2 regions of the Duganella rhizosphaerae genome follow, and region 1 is predicted to be linked to the other one. Evidence: predicted binding sites of a transcription regulator. Region 1 holds the regulator's gene; the other holds the start of a gene.
What was found. Region 1 encodes sigma-54, which starts transcription at its own class of promoters, with help from an activator protein. Its sites were predicted from a motif close to TGGCANGNAANCTGCTTT; they were not measured.
Positions count from the first base shown of each region.

Region 2: pedF (cytochrome c-550 PedF) is a predicted target of sigma-54. The motif match lies at 3,203-3,220, and genes of this name have one in related genera.

Region 1 is NZ_BPWK01000016.1:84,253-91,902, forward strand. Features, by position in the region: gene RUGAMON1_RS26825 (alginate lyase family protein) at 1-915, opposite strand, end outside; gene hpf (ribosome hibernation-promoting factor, HPF/YfiA family) at 1,017-1,376, opposite strand; gene RUGAMON1_RS26835 (RNA polymerase factor sigma-54) at 1,454-2,932, opposite strand; gene lptB (LPS export ABC transporter ATP-binding protein) at 2,938-3,690, opposite strand; gene lptA (lipopolysaccharide transport periplasmic protein LptA) at 3,693-4,298, opposite strand; gene lptC (LPS export ABC transporter periplasmic protein LptC) at 4,309-4,902, opposite strand; gene RUGAMON1_RS26855 (KdsC family phosphatase) at 4,915-5,457, opposite strand; gene RUGAMON1_RS26860 (KpsF/GutQ family sugar-phosphate isomerase) at 5,457-6,455, opposite strand; gene RUGAMON1_RS26865 (monovalent cation:proton antiporter family protein) at 6,583-7,650, shown strand, end outside.
Region 2 is NZ_BPWK01000027.1:14,258-21,907, forward strand. Features, by position in the region: gene RUGAMON1_RS31785 (TonB-dependent receptor) at 1-1,845, opposite strand, end outside; gene RUGAMON1_RS31790 (substrate-binding periplasmic protein) at 1,842-2,672, opposite strand; gene pedF (cytochrome c-550 PedF) at 2,687-3,163, opposite strand; gene RUGAMON1_RS31800 (hypothetical protein) at 3,287-4,711, opposite strand; gene RUGAMON1_RS31805 (prohibitin family protein) at 4,714-5,952, opposite strand; gene RUGAMON1_RS31810 (response regulator transcription factor) at 6,148-6,846, shown strand; gene RUGAMON1_RS31815 (sensor histidine kinase) at 6,849-7,650, shown strand, end outside.

The DNA of each region.
Region 1 (7,650 bases):
CTCAAGCGGATTGGCCAGGTTGAGGTCGCCGCCCAGGCGCGGCTGGAAGTTGGCCTTGGCCGGCATCAGCTCCGCCCTGCCCTCGTGCCGCGCGTAGAGGATGGCGAACGACATCTCGCTGGCATTGGCCCGTTCCTGCGCAAAGCCGGTGGCCTTTTCCATCGCCGACGGATCTTGCGCGGCGGCCAGCGTGAAGCGCATCAACTGGTCCAGCTTGGCGGAGTGCAGGTCCAGGATGGACGCGCTCATCACCAGCGGCACGGCGGCGAACACGTGGTAGTGCAAGGCCTTGGCCGCGCGCTCCATTTCCGCCGGCAGCGAACCGTCCGCCGCCACCTGTCCCATCGCGTGTTCGAACACCTTACGGCCCCAAGCGAGGTAGCGCTCGTCATGCGTCACGCCGCCCACCGCCGTCACCGCCAGGCCCTCCCAGTAGTAGTGGTTATTGCGCGCGCCCTTGTGCGCGTCGGAATGCGCCATGGTGGCGTCGGCCAGTGTCTTGAACCAGGTTTCGATAGCCTGCTGCTGCGCCGGGCTGGCGGCCGGCTTGACGCGGGCGTAGCTCAGCGCCATGCCGCCCAGGGTCCACTTGCGCACGTACCAGGCCTGCTCGCTGGACAGCTTGCCCAGCAAGGCCCGCTGCCCGGCCCAGCTCTCCAGCCAGCCCAGCGCGCAGGCGGCGTTGCCCTGGCTGGCGTTCTGCGCCACCTCGGCCAGGAAGTCGTCGATCGGCTTGGTGTTGGCGATATTGCGCGCACGCAGCACCGGATCGATGACGGAGTGATGCGCATCCGAGTAATAGCTGTTGGCGTCGATGTCGATCACGGCCGGCGGCGGCGCAGGACAAGCCGAGGCCACGGCATCCGAAAAGGCTAGCGTCAGCAGCCATGCCGTAAATAGTTTAGCTCGTTTCATGCCACTCCCATTGGAAGAATTAGGAAAACGTTTACTCTAAACCATTTAGGCGCAAAAAAGGGCGCCTCTGCGCCCCTAGTTTGATGGTGCCGGGGCCGTTGTTATAGGGCGGCGGCAGCGGGTTCGTAGCTATCCGGGAGATGCTTGATCGCATCGTGGCCGTGCTCTTGGACCTTGGCTTTGTATTTCATGACCTGCCGATCCAGCTTGTCGATCAAGGTATCGATGGCGGCGTACAGGTCCTGCGACAGGCTTTCCACGTAGACGGTCTTGCCCGACATGCGCAGGTTGATTTCAGCCTTCTGGCGTTTCTCTTTCTCTTTGAGGTTATCTACAGTCAGGATGACAGCAATATCAATCACTTGATCAAAGTGGCGGGTGACGCGTTCCAGCTTGTTCTGCACGTATTCACGGATGGCCGAGGTCACTTCGAGATGATGTCCACTGATGGTGAGATTCATACACACTCCTAAAGATAATGTCGCTTCTTACGGTTAGTGCGGAGCCCATTACTGCCGGGCGCGCAGGAACCAAGTAACTACAAAGATTTACGGAGACTGACTGGCGGGATCTTCAACGCTTCGCGATATTTGGCAACAGTGCGTCGCGCAATCACCATGCCTTGTTCTCCCAGCATGTCCGCAATCTTACTGTCGGATAAAGGATTTTTCGGGTCTTCTGCTCCTGTCAATTGCACGATGAGTGCGCGTATCGCCGTCGAACTTGCTTCCCCCCCCGCTTCGGTGGCGACATGGCTACCAAAGAAATATTTCAACTCAAACATACCGTGCGGGGTCAGCATATATTTTTGAGTTGTTACACGAGAAATAGTGCTCTCGTGTAGTCCCAGTGTATCAGCAATTTCGCGAAGCACAAGGGGGCGCATGGCAACCGCGCCATGGGAGAAAAAGTTCTTTTGTCGTTCTACTATCGCTTGTGCAACGCGCAAAATCGTGTCGAAACGCTGGCGCATATTCTTGATCAGCCACTTCGCTTCCTGCAGCTGCGCGCCCATCGCGCCCTCGCCTTTTCCCTGCTTGAGCAGGTTGGCGTACATGGCGTTCACGCGCAGGCGCGGCATGACGTCGTTGTTCAGGCTCACTTGCCAGCCGTTGCGCGCTTTTTTGACGATCACGTCCGGCACCACGTAGTCCGACACGTCCGACGCGAACGCCGAACCCGGATGCGGATTGCACTGGCGGATGACGGTTTGTGCTTCGCGCAAATCCTCGTCGTCGCACAGCAGCGCCTTCTTCAATTTGTTGAAATCGCGCTGGGCAAACCAGGTCAAATGATTTTCAACGATGGCCAGCGCCATGCGCCGCGTCACCATCGGTATGCCCGGCAGGCGCTTGATCTGCAGCGCCAGGCATTCGGACGCGTTGCGCGCGCCGACGCCCATCGGGTCGAAGCTTTGCAGCATCGACAAGGCGGTCTGCAATTCGTCGATCTCCAACTCCAGCTCTTCCGGCAGGCGGGCCAGGATTTCTTCCAGCGATTCTTCGAGGTAGCCGTTCTCGTCCAGCGCGTCGATGATCAGCTCGACCAGCGCGCGGTCGCGCATCTCCAGCACCGTGACCCGCATCTGCTCCATCAGGTGCTCGCGCAGCGTGCAGTGGCTGGCCTCCAGTTGCGGACGCGAGTCCTCGTCGTCGGGCGCCTTGCTGCGGCCGGCGTCGCTCCAGTCGACGTCGGCGTCGCTGCTGGTGCTTTCGGTGTCGGCGGCCGGGCCGTCGTAGTTGTCGGCGTCGGCGGCCGGCGCCTCTTGCGCGTTGGGCGGGCCTTCGGGCGGCGCGTCGCCGACCGGGGCTTGCTGGCTGATGGCGCCGTCCGACAGCAGCCGCAGCGAGCGGTCCAGCGGGTCGTCGAGGCGCTCCAGCAGCGGATTATCGGTCAGCAGCTGTTCCAGTTCCTGGTGCAGCTCCAGCGTCGACAGTTGCAGCAGCCGGATCGACTGCTGCAATTGCGGTGTCAGCGCGAGGTGCTGCGACGTGCGCAGTTGCAAAGACTGTTTCATGGGTTTTACATACGGAAGTGTTCACCCAGGTACACGCGACGCACCGATTCGTTGGCGATGATGTCGTCTGGCCGGCCTGAAGCCAATACCGTGCCCTGGTTGATGATATATGCGCGGTCGCAGATGCCCAGCGTCTCGCGCACATTGTGATCGGTAATGAGGACGCCGATGCCGCGTTCCTTGAGGAAGCGCACGATGCGCTGGATCTCAATCACGGCAATCGGGTCGACCCCGGCGAATGGTTCGTCGAGCAGCACGAAGCGCGGGTTGGTCGCCAGTGCGCGCGCGATCTCCACGCGGCGGCGCTCGCCGCCGGACAGCGACAGCGCCTGGTTCTCGCGCAGCTTTTCGATCTGCAAATCGGCCAGCAGGGTATTGAGCCGTTCATCAATGGCAGCCTTGGATAAAGGCTTGCCGTCCACTTTCTGGATTTCGAGGACGGCGCGGATATTTTCTTCCACCGTCAGCTTGCGGAACACCGACGCTTCCTGCGGCAGGTAGGACAAGCCGAGCGAGGCGCGGCGGTGGATCGGCAGCGACGAGATGTCGGTGCCGCTGATATCGATGCTGCCGGCGTCCGACGGCACCAGGCCGACGATCATGTAGAACGAGGTGGTCTTGCCGGCGCCGTTGGGGCCGAGCAGGCCCACCACTTCGCCGCATTCGACTTGCAGGGACACGTCATGCACGACCTGGCGCTTGCCGTAAGTCTTTTGCAGGCCTTTGACGATCAGGGTGCTACCGCAGGAAGGTTCCATGCTTATTTCCCCGGCGTCGGCACAGGCGCCGGCGTTGCGGCCGGCACCGCCAGCTTGCTCGACGGCTGCAGCACCATGGTGCCGCGTCCGCCGCCCGGCTTGCTGTCGCCGGTGGGGGTGTTCTTGACCTCGAACACTTCCTTGCGGCTGTCGTAGGAAATGAATTCGCTGTCGACCTGGCTGCTCGGCTTGCTGCCTTCCAGGCGCTTGACCTGGGCCTTGGCGAACAGCTTGACCAGCTCGGTCTTGTTGTCGTATTCGATACGGTCGGCCTGGCCTTCGACCCATTGGTCGCCGGCGCCGTCGAGCTTCTGGCGGAAGGTGGCCTGCACGCCGGCGCCGCCGGTCAGCACCACGTACTGGTAGCCCTGCGGATCTTCGGTCACCACCGCCTTGGGCGATTTCATCAGCAGCGTGCCGCGCGTCAGCACGACGTTGCCGATGAAAGTCTTGATCTGCTTGACGTCGTCGGCGTCGGCCTGATCGAAGGAGATCTGGGTCGGCTTGCTGGAGTCGGCCTTTTCGGCGTGCGCCGGGGCGATCGCCGCGACCACGGCCAGCAGCATCGCCGCCGGCAGCATCACGCGTTTCATTACCATGTGTTTCATTTTCATTTCCTCATTTTGCCGCGTGCGGCGGCATCGTAATCGTTCCGCGGCCGCCCAGTTGCACCTGCAGCGTCGCGTTGTTGGCCTTCATGCCGTTGCCGTTGGCGACGGCGGTGCCCAGATGCAGTTCGACCGGGGCCTCGGTTTCCATCCGTTGCTCGTCCGGGAACACGGTCAGCGTCGGGGCCGTCATGCGCATGGCCTGCGCCTTGGGCGAGGCCGGACGCACCACGTCCACATTACCATTGAGTTTGACGCGCGTATTGCCCTGATCGACATGGGCGGTGTCGGCGTGAATATTCATCGGCGGCTGGTCGCCGGACAGGCTTTGCACATGCGGCTTGTCGATGTCCGATGAGTCGTCGACCGGCCGGTGGGTCAGCTTGTCGCCGGAGACGATATAGGCCGGCTGGCCGGCCTTGTTCATGCGTACCATGCTGAAGCGGTCGATGATGTAATCGGGCTCGTTGCGATGCTGGTCCACCTTCGCATCCTGGCCGGCCTGGTTGACCACCTGCACCAGCCAGAAGCTGCCGACGGCGACAAACACGCCGACCAGCATGATGACGGTCAGCTGCCAGCGATGGGCTGTCTTTTTACGCATGCCAGGCCCCCGTCACACCAGGAATTGCGCCATCACGCGCTCGTACGTGCCCTGCGCGTGCAGCAGCAGCTCGCACACTTCGCGCACCGCGCCGCGACCGCCGGCGGCCACCGTGGTGTGGTGGGCGCGCTCCAGCACTTCGGCGCGGCCGTTCGGCACGGCGACGGCGAAACCGACGCGCGTCAAGATCGGCAGGTCGACCACGTCGTCGCCGATGAAGCCGACCTGCTCGGCGGTGAGGCCGGTCTTTTCCAGCAGCGCGTTGAACGGGGTCAGCTTGTCATGGCCGCCCTGGTGCAGGTGGACGATGCCGAGGTCGGCCGCGCGCTTGATCACCTGCGGCGAAGTGCGCGCGCTGATGATGGCGGTCTGCACGCCGGACTCCTGCAGCAGCTTGATGCCCAGGCCGTCGTGCACGTTGAAGGTCTTCAGCGCTTCGCCGTCGGCGCCGTAGTGCAGGCTGCCGTCGGTCAGCACGCCGTCGACGTCGAAGATCATCAGCTTGACGCGCGCGGCGCGTTCCACATACGTGAATTTGCTAGCAGCGTCCGTCATCAGATCACCTTGGCGCGGGTCAGGTCGTGGATGTGCAGCGCGCCGACCAGCTTGCCGGCGGCGTCGGTCACCAGCATCTGGTTGATGCGGAACTGTTCCATCACGGCCACGGCGTCGACCGCCAGTTTTTCCGGCGAAATGCTGCGCGGGTTGGCGTGCATCACGTCGCGGATCACGACCTTGGTGAAGTCCTGGACTTTCTCGATCATGCGGCGCAGGTCGCCGTCGGTGAACACGCCGATCGGCTTGTCGTCGGCGTCGACCACGGCGGTCATGCCCATGCCCTTCTGCGTGATTTCCAGCAGCGCGTCGGTCAGCTTGACGTCGGCGGTGACTTTCGGCACCGCGTCGCCGCTGCGCATGACGTCGCGCACGTGGGTCAGCAGGCGGCGGCCCAGCGCGCCGCCCGGATGGGAGCGGGCGAAATCTTCTTCCTTGAAGCCGCGCAGGTCCAGCAGCGCGACGGCGATGGCGTCGCCCAGCGCCAGCGTGACGGTGGTCGAGGTGGTCGGCGCCAGGTTCATCGGGCAGGCTTCCTTGGCCACGGCCACGTTCAGGTGCACGTCGGCGATCTCGGCCAGGCTGGAGCCCGGCTTGCCGGTCATGGCGATGACCTTACTGCCCATGCGCTTGACCACCGGCAGGATGGTCATCAGCTCGGCGCTTTCGCCGGAATACGAGATTGCAATAAAGGCATCGTCGGCGGTGACCATGCCGAGGTCGCCGTGGGCCGCTTCGGCCGGGTGCACGAACAGCGCCGGGGTGCCGGTCGAGGCCAGGGTGGCGGCGATCTTGCGGCCGATATGGCCGGACTTGCCGATGCCGGACACGACGACGCGGCCCTTGCAGTTCAGCAGCAACTCGATGGCCTGCACCACGCTGTCGTCGGCGTCCAGGCGGGCGTTCAGGGCGGCGATCGCCTCTGCTTCGTTCTGCAGGGTGTCGCGGGCCAGCCGCAACGCATGCGCGGCCATATTTGCGTCAAAAGCTTTCAGCATTGTTTTTTCATGGGTTACACTCATGCCCAAGTATAGCCGAATTGAGAAAGCAAAAAACTTGCCAGTCACAACATAACGCCCGCGCCGGCCCACAAACAACGAAATTATATTTACTGGCTAGGTTGATATGACGTTTTCACCTTTGGAATTAACATTGTTGTTGCTGGGGAGCGCGGTGCTGGGCGTCGTCGCTTTCCGCATGATGCACCTGCCGCCGATGCTGGGCTACCTGGCGGTCGGCATCCTGATCGGCCCCCACGCGCTGGGACTGGCCGAGTCGAGCGAGGCGTTCCACTCGCTGGCCGAATTCGGCGTGGTGTTCCTGATGTTCTCCATCGGGCTGGAATTCTCCCTGCCCAAGTTGATGGCCATGCGCGGCATCGTGTTCGGGCTGGGCATGGCGCAGGTGGTGCTGACCATCGTCGCCACCATGGTGTTCGGCTGGGCCATCGCCACGCAACTGCCGTCGGGCATCCATATCAGCTGGCAAGCCTCGTTCGCGCTGGGCGGCGCGCTGGCCATGTCGTCCACCGCCATCGTGTCAAAAATGCTGACAGAGCGGCTGGAGCTGGAGAGCGAGCACGGCCGCAAGATCATCGGCATCCTGCTGTTCCAGGATCTGGCCGTGGTGCCGCTGCTGATCCTGATTCCGTCGCTGGGCCAGCGGCCGGACGCGCTGGTCGAGACGCTGGCCTGGGCCGGCGTCAAGGCCGTGATCGTGCTGGCGCTGCTGCTGTTCTTCGGCCAGAAGCTGGTGCGCGGCTGGTTCACCGTGGTGGTCAAGCGGCGCTCGCAGGAACTGTTCATGCTGAACCTGCTGCTGATCACGCTGGGCGCGGCCTGGATCACCGAGCGCGCCGGCCTGTCGCTCGCGCTGGGCGCCTTCGTGGCCGGCATGCTCATTTCCGAGACCGAATACAAGCACCAGGTGGAAGAGGACATCAAGCCCTTCCGCGACGTGCTGCTGGGACTGTTCTTCATCACCATCGGCATGCTGCTCAATGTGCAGATGGTGCTGGCGCACTGGTGGCTGGTGCTGGTGCTGCTGGCCGGACCGGTGCTGCTGAAGTTCGCGCTGATCGCCGGCCTGGCCAAGCTGTTCGGCGCCTCCGACGGCGTGTCGATGCGCACCGGCCTGGCGCTGGCGCAGGCGGGCGAGTTCGGCTTCGTGCTGCTGAACCTGGCCGGCGGCAGC
Region 2 (7,650 bases), on a different contig from region 1:
ATTGCGTGGCAGTCCCGCCAAGCGAGTGCCCGGCATCACATGGACATTGCGCGTACCAGTGAATAGATCGCCTTCCACATCATAGACAGCGTCCAGATAGCTGTAGTTCAAGCGTGCCGACCAGTCGCCGAACCGGTAGGCTGCGCTCAGGTCCGCGCCTTGATGGCGCGTGCGGTCGAAATTGGCGAAGTAGCCTTGTTGCGCGATGCCGGCGCTGCGAAACAGAATATCGTCGCGATTGACCGTGCGATACAGCGACACCGCCGCCGTGCCACGTTCGCCCTTCCAGCGCGCGCCTGCTTCAGCCGTGCGGGATACGACCTGTTTCAGGTAAGGGTCCGATTGCAGCCCGACCGGCAGGCGGCATGGCTGCTCGGGATCGGCGCAACCTAATTCGATCACGGTCGGCACCCGGTTGCTCTGCGACAGATTGGCAAAGAGCGTCCAGCCGCCGCTCAAGCGGTGCGCCACGCCAATGGCGGGATTGAGCGTGCGATAGCTGAATGCCTCGGCAGGCTGCGGCTGATCGTCGCGGCGCAGCTGGTTGCCTACCTTGGCGAGGCTGTAGCGAGCGGACATGGTCAGCCAGGTATTTGTCTGCACGGCCCAGGTATCGGCTGCATACAGCGCCGTCGCCCGTGCGTTACCGCTCACCGATGATCCGGCCTCGCGCTCCGAGTTCGTGTCCAGCACGATCGAACGGTCCGAGGCAAAGCCGGCCACCTGCCCATACTGTTCAAAGCCCACGCTGGCGCGGTCGAACGCCAGTCCCGCCGATAGTTGATGCCGCCCCCGCTCCTTGCTGAAATTGGCGCTGAATCCCTGGCTGCGCTGACGCGTCTCGGTCGTGTTGTAGACAGCCGGTTGTGGACTCTCGCCTTCGGCATAAGCGTCGTTGATGTCGCCGTTGACGGTGCTGCGACGGCTATTACGCGCATACACGGCGGTGCTCAGTTCCGTAAAATCGTCAAAACGATGCGTCATGCTGAAAACGATTTGGCGCAGGCGGTTGCGCGTCTCGTCGGGTGACGTGTAGACGGCGCGGCGGTCTTGTTCATACAAGTCATCGGGCAGCAGGCCATTACCCACCAGACGACTATGTCCGGCCAGCAGCGCGACGCTCCATTCGTTGTCGCCGGTGACGCCGGCTAACTTGACGTAGGCATTGGCCAATCGCCCATCCGAATTATCGCGCCAGCCTTTGTCGCTGAAGGCTGTACCTGCGATGAAAACGTTCCAGCGTTCGCCGCTGTCATAGCCATAGGCCAGGTCGGCGCGACGTTGGCTATTGCTGGTGGCCGATACGCCAAGATCGGCGCCCGGATGGGTTTTCCCGGACTTGGTGTTCAATACCAGCGCGCCGCCCAGCGTGTTAAGGCCGTACAACGGATTCGATCCCGGCGCAAGCATCACGTTGCCGATCGCCGCCTCGGGCAGCATGTCCCAGTTGACCACATCGCCGAATGGTTCGTTCACGCGCACCCCGTCAAGGTAGACGGAAATGCCCTGCGACGTTCCCAGCACCGGCGAGGCGCGAAAGCCGCGATAGGTGATGTCGTTCTGGAACGGGCTCCCGGATACCTCGTTGACATTCACGCCGGTCAGGTTGCGCGCCATGAACTCGCTGAGGTTTTGGCCGGCAGCGGCACCCGCCGCGACCGCGTTCGCCGTTTGCACCTGGTAGGGCAGCTGATTGCGGTCCACGCCCAGTCCGGGCAAAGGCGCAACGCCGACGATATCCACCGACAGCATCGCGGTAGCCGGATACACTGCAACGACGCCGTCGGCGGCCGCCGCACCGCACGCCAGCAGCATGCCGCCCGCCGCCGCATAGCCGCGCTTCACGGCGTCTGCTCGTGCACACCGTACCGGGCGAAGATGGCTTGTAGTTCGCCGGTGGCTTTCATTTCATTGACGGCCGCCTGGAGCAAACGCGCCATATCCCGGTCGTCCTTGCGCACCGCCATGCCCACAGCCCATCCTGCGCGCGGCAGGCGCTGGAACGCCACTTCGTTCAGCGGAAAGGCGGGATCGTCCCGGAACACCGCATCGATCTCCGAGCGGTTGGCCAGCACGGCATCGAGCTGGCCCGCCTTGAGCTGTTCCAGTGCCTGCGCGGCGGTGTCGAAAATCCTCACCTTGTCGCGGAAGCGTCCGTTGCCTTCGCCCAGCAGCACCATCGCCGCGATGGAGACCTTCTCGACGCCGATGGTCTTGCCGCTCAGCGCGTCGATGCCATCGAAAGCCGGCATGCTGCGCACACTGCGTACCAGCCGCACCGTCTCGACATGGTAGGGCGCGAAGATGGTGACCTTGCCGTTCTCGTTCATCAGTTGGGGTTCCACCGGCACGTGCAGTAAAATGTCCGCCGGACCGTAGCCCAGGTAGTGCCCCTTCCAGACCATGTTGCGCAGATCGTCCCCGAGGTTTTCGCCGGCGGGAAAAGGAAGCAGGCTCAGTTTCAGGCCTAGCTTGGTGGCCAGCGCCTGCGCCACATCCACATCGATGCCTGCGCCCCGCTCCGAGAATGGCGCAAACTGCTCATACACCGCCACCTTGAGCGAACCGGATGAACGGATCTTTTCCCAGTCCGCATGCGCGAGCGACGCGGTGCCCAGCAGCGCGGCGGCGGATGCAATCAACGCGCTTACGCGCAAACGAAAATTCAACATGGTCAGCTCCCCGATCAGTTGGCGGCGTCGCGACGGACTTCGAGGTAGGTCTTGATGGCCCACATGGCTTCCTGGTTAAACACTCCCTCAAACGGTGGCATGTAGACGGCGCCGTTACGCACCTTGCCGTGCCGGATCGAAGTCAGGAAGTAGTTATCAGTCTCCTTGTAGCAGGCCTTCTTCTTGGTCTCGTTCTTGACGTCGGTGCAATCGCGATCAAGCTGGCGCAGATCAGGGGCGATGCCGCCGGTGACCGCTTCCAGACCGTGGCAGCGGGCGCAGTTCTGGTTGTAGGCGGACGAGCCGATTTTTAATGCAAGCTTGTTGCCGCGATAAGGATTCTGGTCCAGCCATTTTTCGCCGAGCGGCGTCAGGCCGGTGGTGTCCACTGCCTGTGGCACGACGTTGCCGTGGGCGGTGGCATAAAGGGATGTCGTCGCTGCGGCGGCGATTACGGTTACGGCGGCGAGAATGCGGAATGGATGGTGCATGATGTCTCCTGGCTGTTTTAATGGGTGATATACAGCCATTGAGCAAATGCCATGCCACGCATTTTCCGCCTTGACCCATCGCACACCTGCTCCAATTTGGCACAGCTGTCACACCGCCGATGTTCAACGCAAGCTGACAGTCTGGCGTTTCCAGGCAGGGTCCTGCCAGCGATAGAACATACTGAGCGACGACGGCTTGTCGGCGGTCTTCAGCGTCGCCAGGGTGTTGATCTCCACCAGTTCAAAACTGCGTTTGAACTTGCCTTCCACACGGGCTTCCCGCACCACCAGCATGTTCGGCGAGCCAGGCACCCAGCCGGCAAATTCGGCATAGCCGATATCGGGATCTGCGGCAGCCGGCGGCAACACATCCACCAGCCAACCCTCGCTGGTCTGGTGGAACACCCACATCTCGCGCCAGCCATCCATCGGTTGCACTGCCAGCGACAGCGCCGTGCCCGGCGTATTGACCCGTGCCGACGCCGACCAAACGACGCCGTAGCTGCAACGGCGTGCCAGTGCATGCTGTTGATCGTGTTTGGCGTCGACCAGCGTGACACAGGTTTCTCCAGGCTGCCCGGCCGTCGCCAGCACACGCAAGCCGCCGCCCTGCGGCGCCGGCGAAAGCAGCGCAACGCCTTCCGCCGCCCAGCGCACACTGCCCGCGCGCACTCCCGCTTCGGCAAAGGCGGCGGCATCGTCCTCGGTCAGCTCCGCCGGTTCCACCATTCCCAATTCATCCAGTGCACGCTGGGCGGACGGCGATGCCTGCTCGCCCTTGCGCGCCCGCGCAAACGCCACCGACGACCACACCGACGCGCGCCGCATGTGGACGCGATTGCGTACATGCGGCGGCAGGTCCTTCATGTCGACACGGTCCAGTATCTCGGCACGCCAGTCGTCCAGCGCCACGCGCGCGCCGGGCCGTAGCGTCGGGTCCACACACTCCTGCCGCGTCAGTCCCAACACCGCCGTCGCGCGCTGCCGCGGCTCCGACAGCATTGCCAGCACGCGCCTGAAGGCTTCGCCGTCGTAGCACAGCTGCATGCGTCCTTCGCGCTCAAAGCTGCGGATACCAACGCCGTAGTGGGCTACGGCTTCCAGATGCGCTGCGATCGTGATATCGCCTTGCTTGCTCTGTTTTGAAGAGGCACGCCGCGCCAGCCGCTCGGCCATCGTACCCAGCGCGTCGAACGGCTCCGCTGTAATCGCAGATGCCGGCGCTGCCTTCAAGTAGGCTGCTGCATAGCTAATTCCCAGCGACTCCGCGCCCGGCGTATCGCGCAGGAAGCGCACCACCGACAACAGCTCCGGCGCGTCGGCCGGCGCCAGCGAAACCCTGCGCACCTGCGAAGTGCGTATGTAACCTCCACGCTCGCGGCGGTAGTCGTAGACTTGCAGGAAGTCCTGCTTCTCGCCGCGTATTTCCAGGCTGTCGCCCTGCCACAGGACGGCCTGCTGCTGCGCGGAGTCCTTGGGTGCGGCGCGCAACGCGGCCTGGTCCTGCGTTACGATCGCCAACACGGCGGCGGCTGCAATCATCGACATGATTATTGTCCTTCCTTGGCGTTGTCCGCGGCTTCAGCGCTGACCGTCGCCAAGCGCGGCTGCTTGCCATGCTGGCTGCCCAACAGCGCCGAGCCGATAAACCCGCCATCCGTCGGCGACGGCGCGATGATGACCGACACCTTGTCCGACAATTTGTCCGCCATCGTCTTCTGGATCAGCAGCGGATTGCGGGTAATCAGCTCACCCTCGCGCTCCATCTGCGCTGCGGCCACCTTGCCGACCAGCTCCTGGCGATAGGCTTCCGCGTCCGCCAGTTTGCGGCGCGAATCCGCTTCGCCGGCGGCTTCGATGACGCGCGCTTGCGCATTACCCTCCGAGGTTTTGATGCGCGCCATTTTCTCGGCCTCGGCTTCCAGCTTGCGTTGCTCGATCTGCTTCTGCTTGAACGGCAGCACATGCGCCATCGCCTGCTCCTGCGCCCTGGCCGCGATGATCTGTTCGTTACCGGCCGCTTCGGCAGCCTTTTCGCGGCGGATCTTGTCCGCATCGGCTTCAAGCGCGGTCTGCTTGACCTGCTTCTCCTTCAGCTCCAGCGTGTAGCGCATCTTCTCCGTTTCCAGTTCTTCGGCCAGCAGCTTTTCCATACCGGCCTGATACTCTTCCGGCAGCGTGATCTTGCCGATGGTGATGCCACGCAGCGTGATGCCGTCAGCCGCCAGCTTGGGCTTGAGCTCCGCCTCGATCGCCTGCTGGATCTCGGCGCGCTTGGTCGAGAAGATCTCGCGCACTGTGTAACGGGTGAACACCTTGTAAATCACGCCCTGCACCGCCGGCTCGACGATGGAGCCATTGATATCCGGCGGCAGCGACTGCGCCATGGCAGCCACACGGTTCACATCCAACGCGTAGCGCACCGACATGTCCACGCCCAGCGCCAGACCCTCGACGGACTGGAACGGCGCATTGTCGTTGCCGGCCGGGCGGTACACCTGGTCGCGCAGCGACACCTGGCGCAGCACATGCACACCGGGCACCATGAACACCGCACCATCACGCACGGTGATGGCGGAACCGGTCAGCTGGTTAATGCGAATACCCAGGCTGCCGTTCGCCACTTTGGCCATCGGCGGATGCGTGACCAGGCCGTAGACGGCGGCGCCGGCCAGACCCAACGCCACCAGCATCGCGCCGTTGCGGCGCATGCCGTTCACCACAGCGCCGGCGCCGCCGCTCAAGGTCGCGCGCACCGCCTGCACCATCCGTTTGATCCGTTCTGCCATGATATTCACCTTCTGCTGGTTGTTTAAGTTCAGGGCCTATCCCTGAACTGCATGGTGCGCCGGATGTGGCGGAAGTATCAACGCGGACGCCGTCCGGCTATGCACCGGCCGCGTGAAGAAATCCTCACAGCCGATTTGTGACTTTTTCCGGAAAAGCGTGGATACTCGCTGCATTGACAGTCAGTGGAGTACAGCATGGCCAAAGTCGCCGTCATCGAGGACGATCTGCCGACCAGCAATCAGCTGCGGGCGTGGATAGAATCGGCGCGGCCCGGCATCGTGGTCGACCAATGGTTCAGCCGCGACGACGCCGAGGCGGCCATCGCGCGCGAGCGCTACGACCTGGTCGTGCTCGACATCGAACTGGGACGCGAGCGGCATGCGGGTGTCGCCATCATCAACGCCATCAACAAGCGGCACGCCACGCCGGTGCTGGTGGTGTCGGCCATGCCGGCCACCATTTACCGCAGCATCATGAAAGCGTTGGACGCATGGGACTATCTGCAGAAAGCCACTTTCGAAGAAGCCGACTTCATCGACACCTTCCTGGAGATCCTGCGCTCGGTGAAGGATAAGCCGGAGCCGGCGTCCGCCGCCGCCAGCGATGAGCTGAGCATGGATCCGCTGCGCCAGCGCACACCGACCTGGCGCGGCCACCGCATCAACCTGCCGCTGACGGCGCAGCGCATCCTGGCGGCGCTGTGTGCGCGGCGCGGCCAGGTGGTGTCCTATGATGAGCTGTTCGAGGTGGTGAAGAGCGGCCGCAATCGCGACAACATCCGCAAGCATGTCAGCACCATCCGTGACGCCTTCCGCGAGATCGATCCCAGTTTCGCCTGCATTGAGAACATCCCCATGCGCGGCTTCCGCTGGGCCGATACGGAAAGCCGTTGACCGTGAACTGGCGCCGGCTCAGCCTCGTCCCGTATCGCCTGCGGCTGCTGCTGCGCGCGGCCTTCGTGTTCCTGATGGCGGCGACGGTGGGCCTGGCGTTGTCGGTGCTCCAACAGGAAAAACAGCTCAGCTACAAGAACTATCAAGGCAGCTTCCACAAGACGCGGGTGCAGGTGGCGGCCACGCTGCGCCATCCTACCGGGCAGCTGGCACTGCTGAATCCACAGCCGGCAGCCAACGGCGCGGTGCTGCATCCGCTGCTGCTGCCGTTTGCCGCGCTCGATTTCGACGACCTGCAGAAAGTACAGCAAGCGGTGGCCATGTCCGGCTGCCTGGCGCAGTACGGCAACAACGGCTCCCTGTGCGTCGGCATCGGCAACAATCCCTGGGCCGGAGGATTCATTTATGTCGCCGGCACATTCGACGGCGCGCAACTGGTCCCGCATACGCGCGGCGACCAGGTGGTGGATCAGGCCCACCGCGTCAGGGTCAAGGTCAGCCTGCGCGGCCAGACGTATGAATGGATCGCCCCGTTCGAGGAAAGCACCGAACCGCAAACGCCGGGACGCCGATTCGGCGGTATGCGCGGACGTTTGACCGGATTCGCCGCAGCCGATGTGGCGCGGGCGAAGGCCCCGGCGGTGAAGGACTTCCGCGGCTGGATCTGGCAGAACCCGCGTTGCACTAACCCGAACGCCGCCGATGAGGACCCCGCGTGCACGCGCAGCGCTTTCTTCTCGCTGCGATTGCCGGTCGGCGTGCTGCAGGATGCGCTGTTCGAAAAACGCCGGCCCGTCTGGCCGC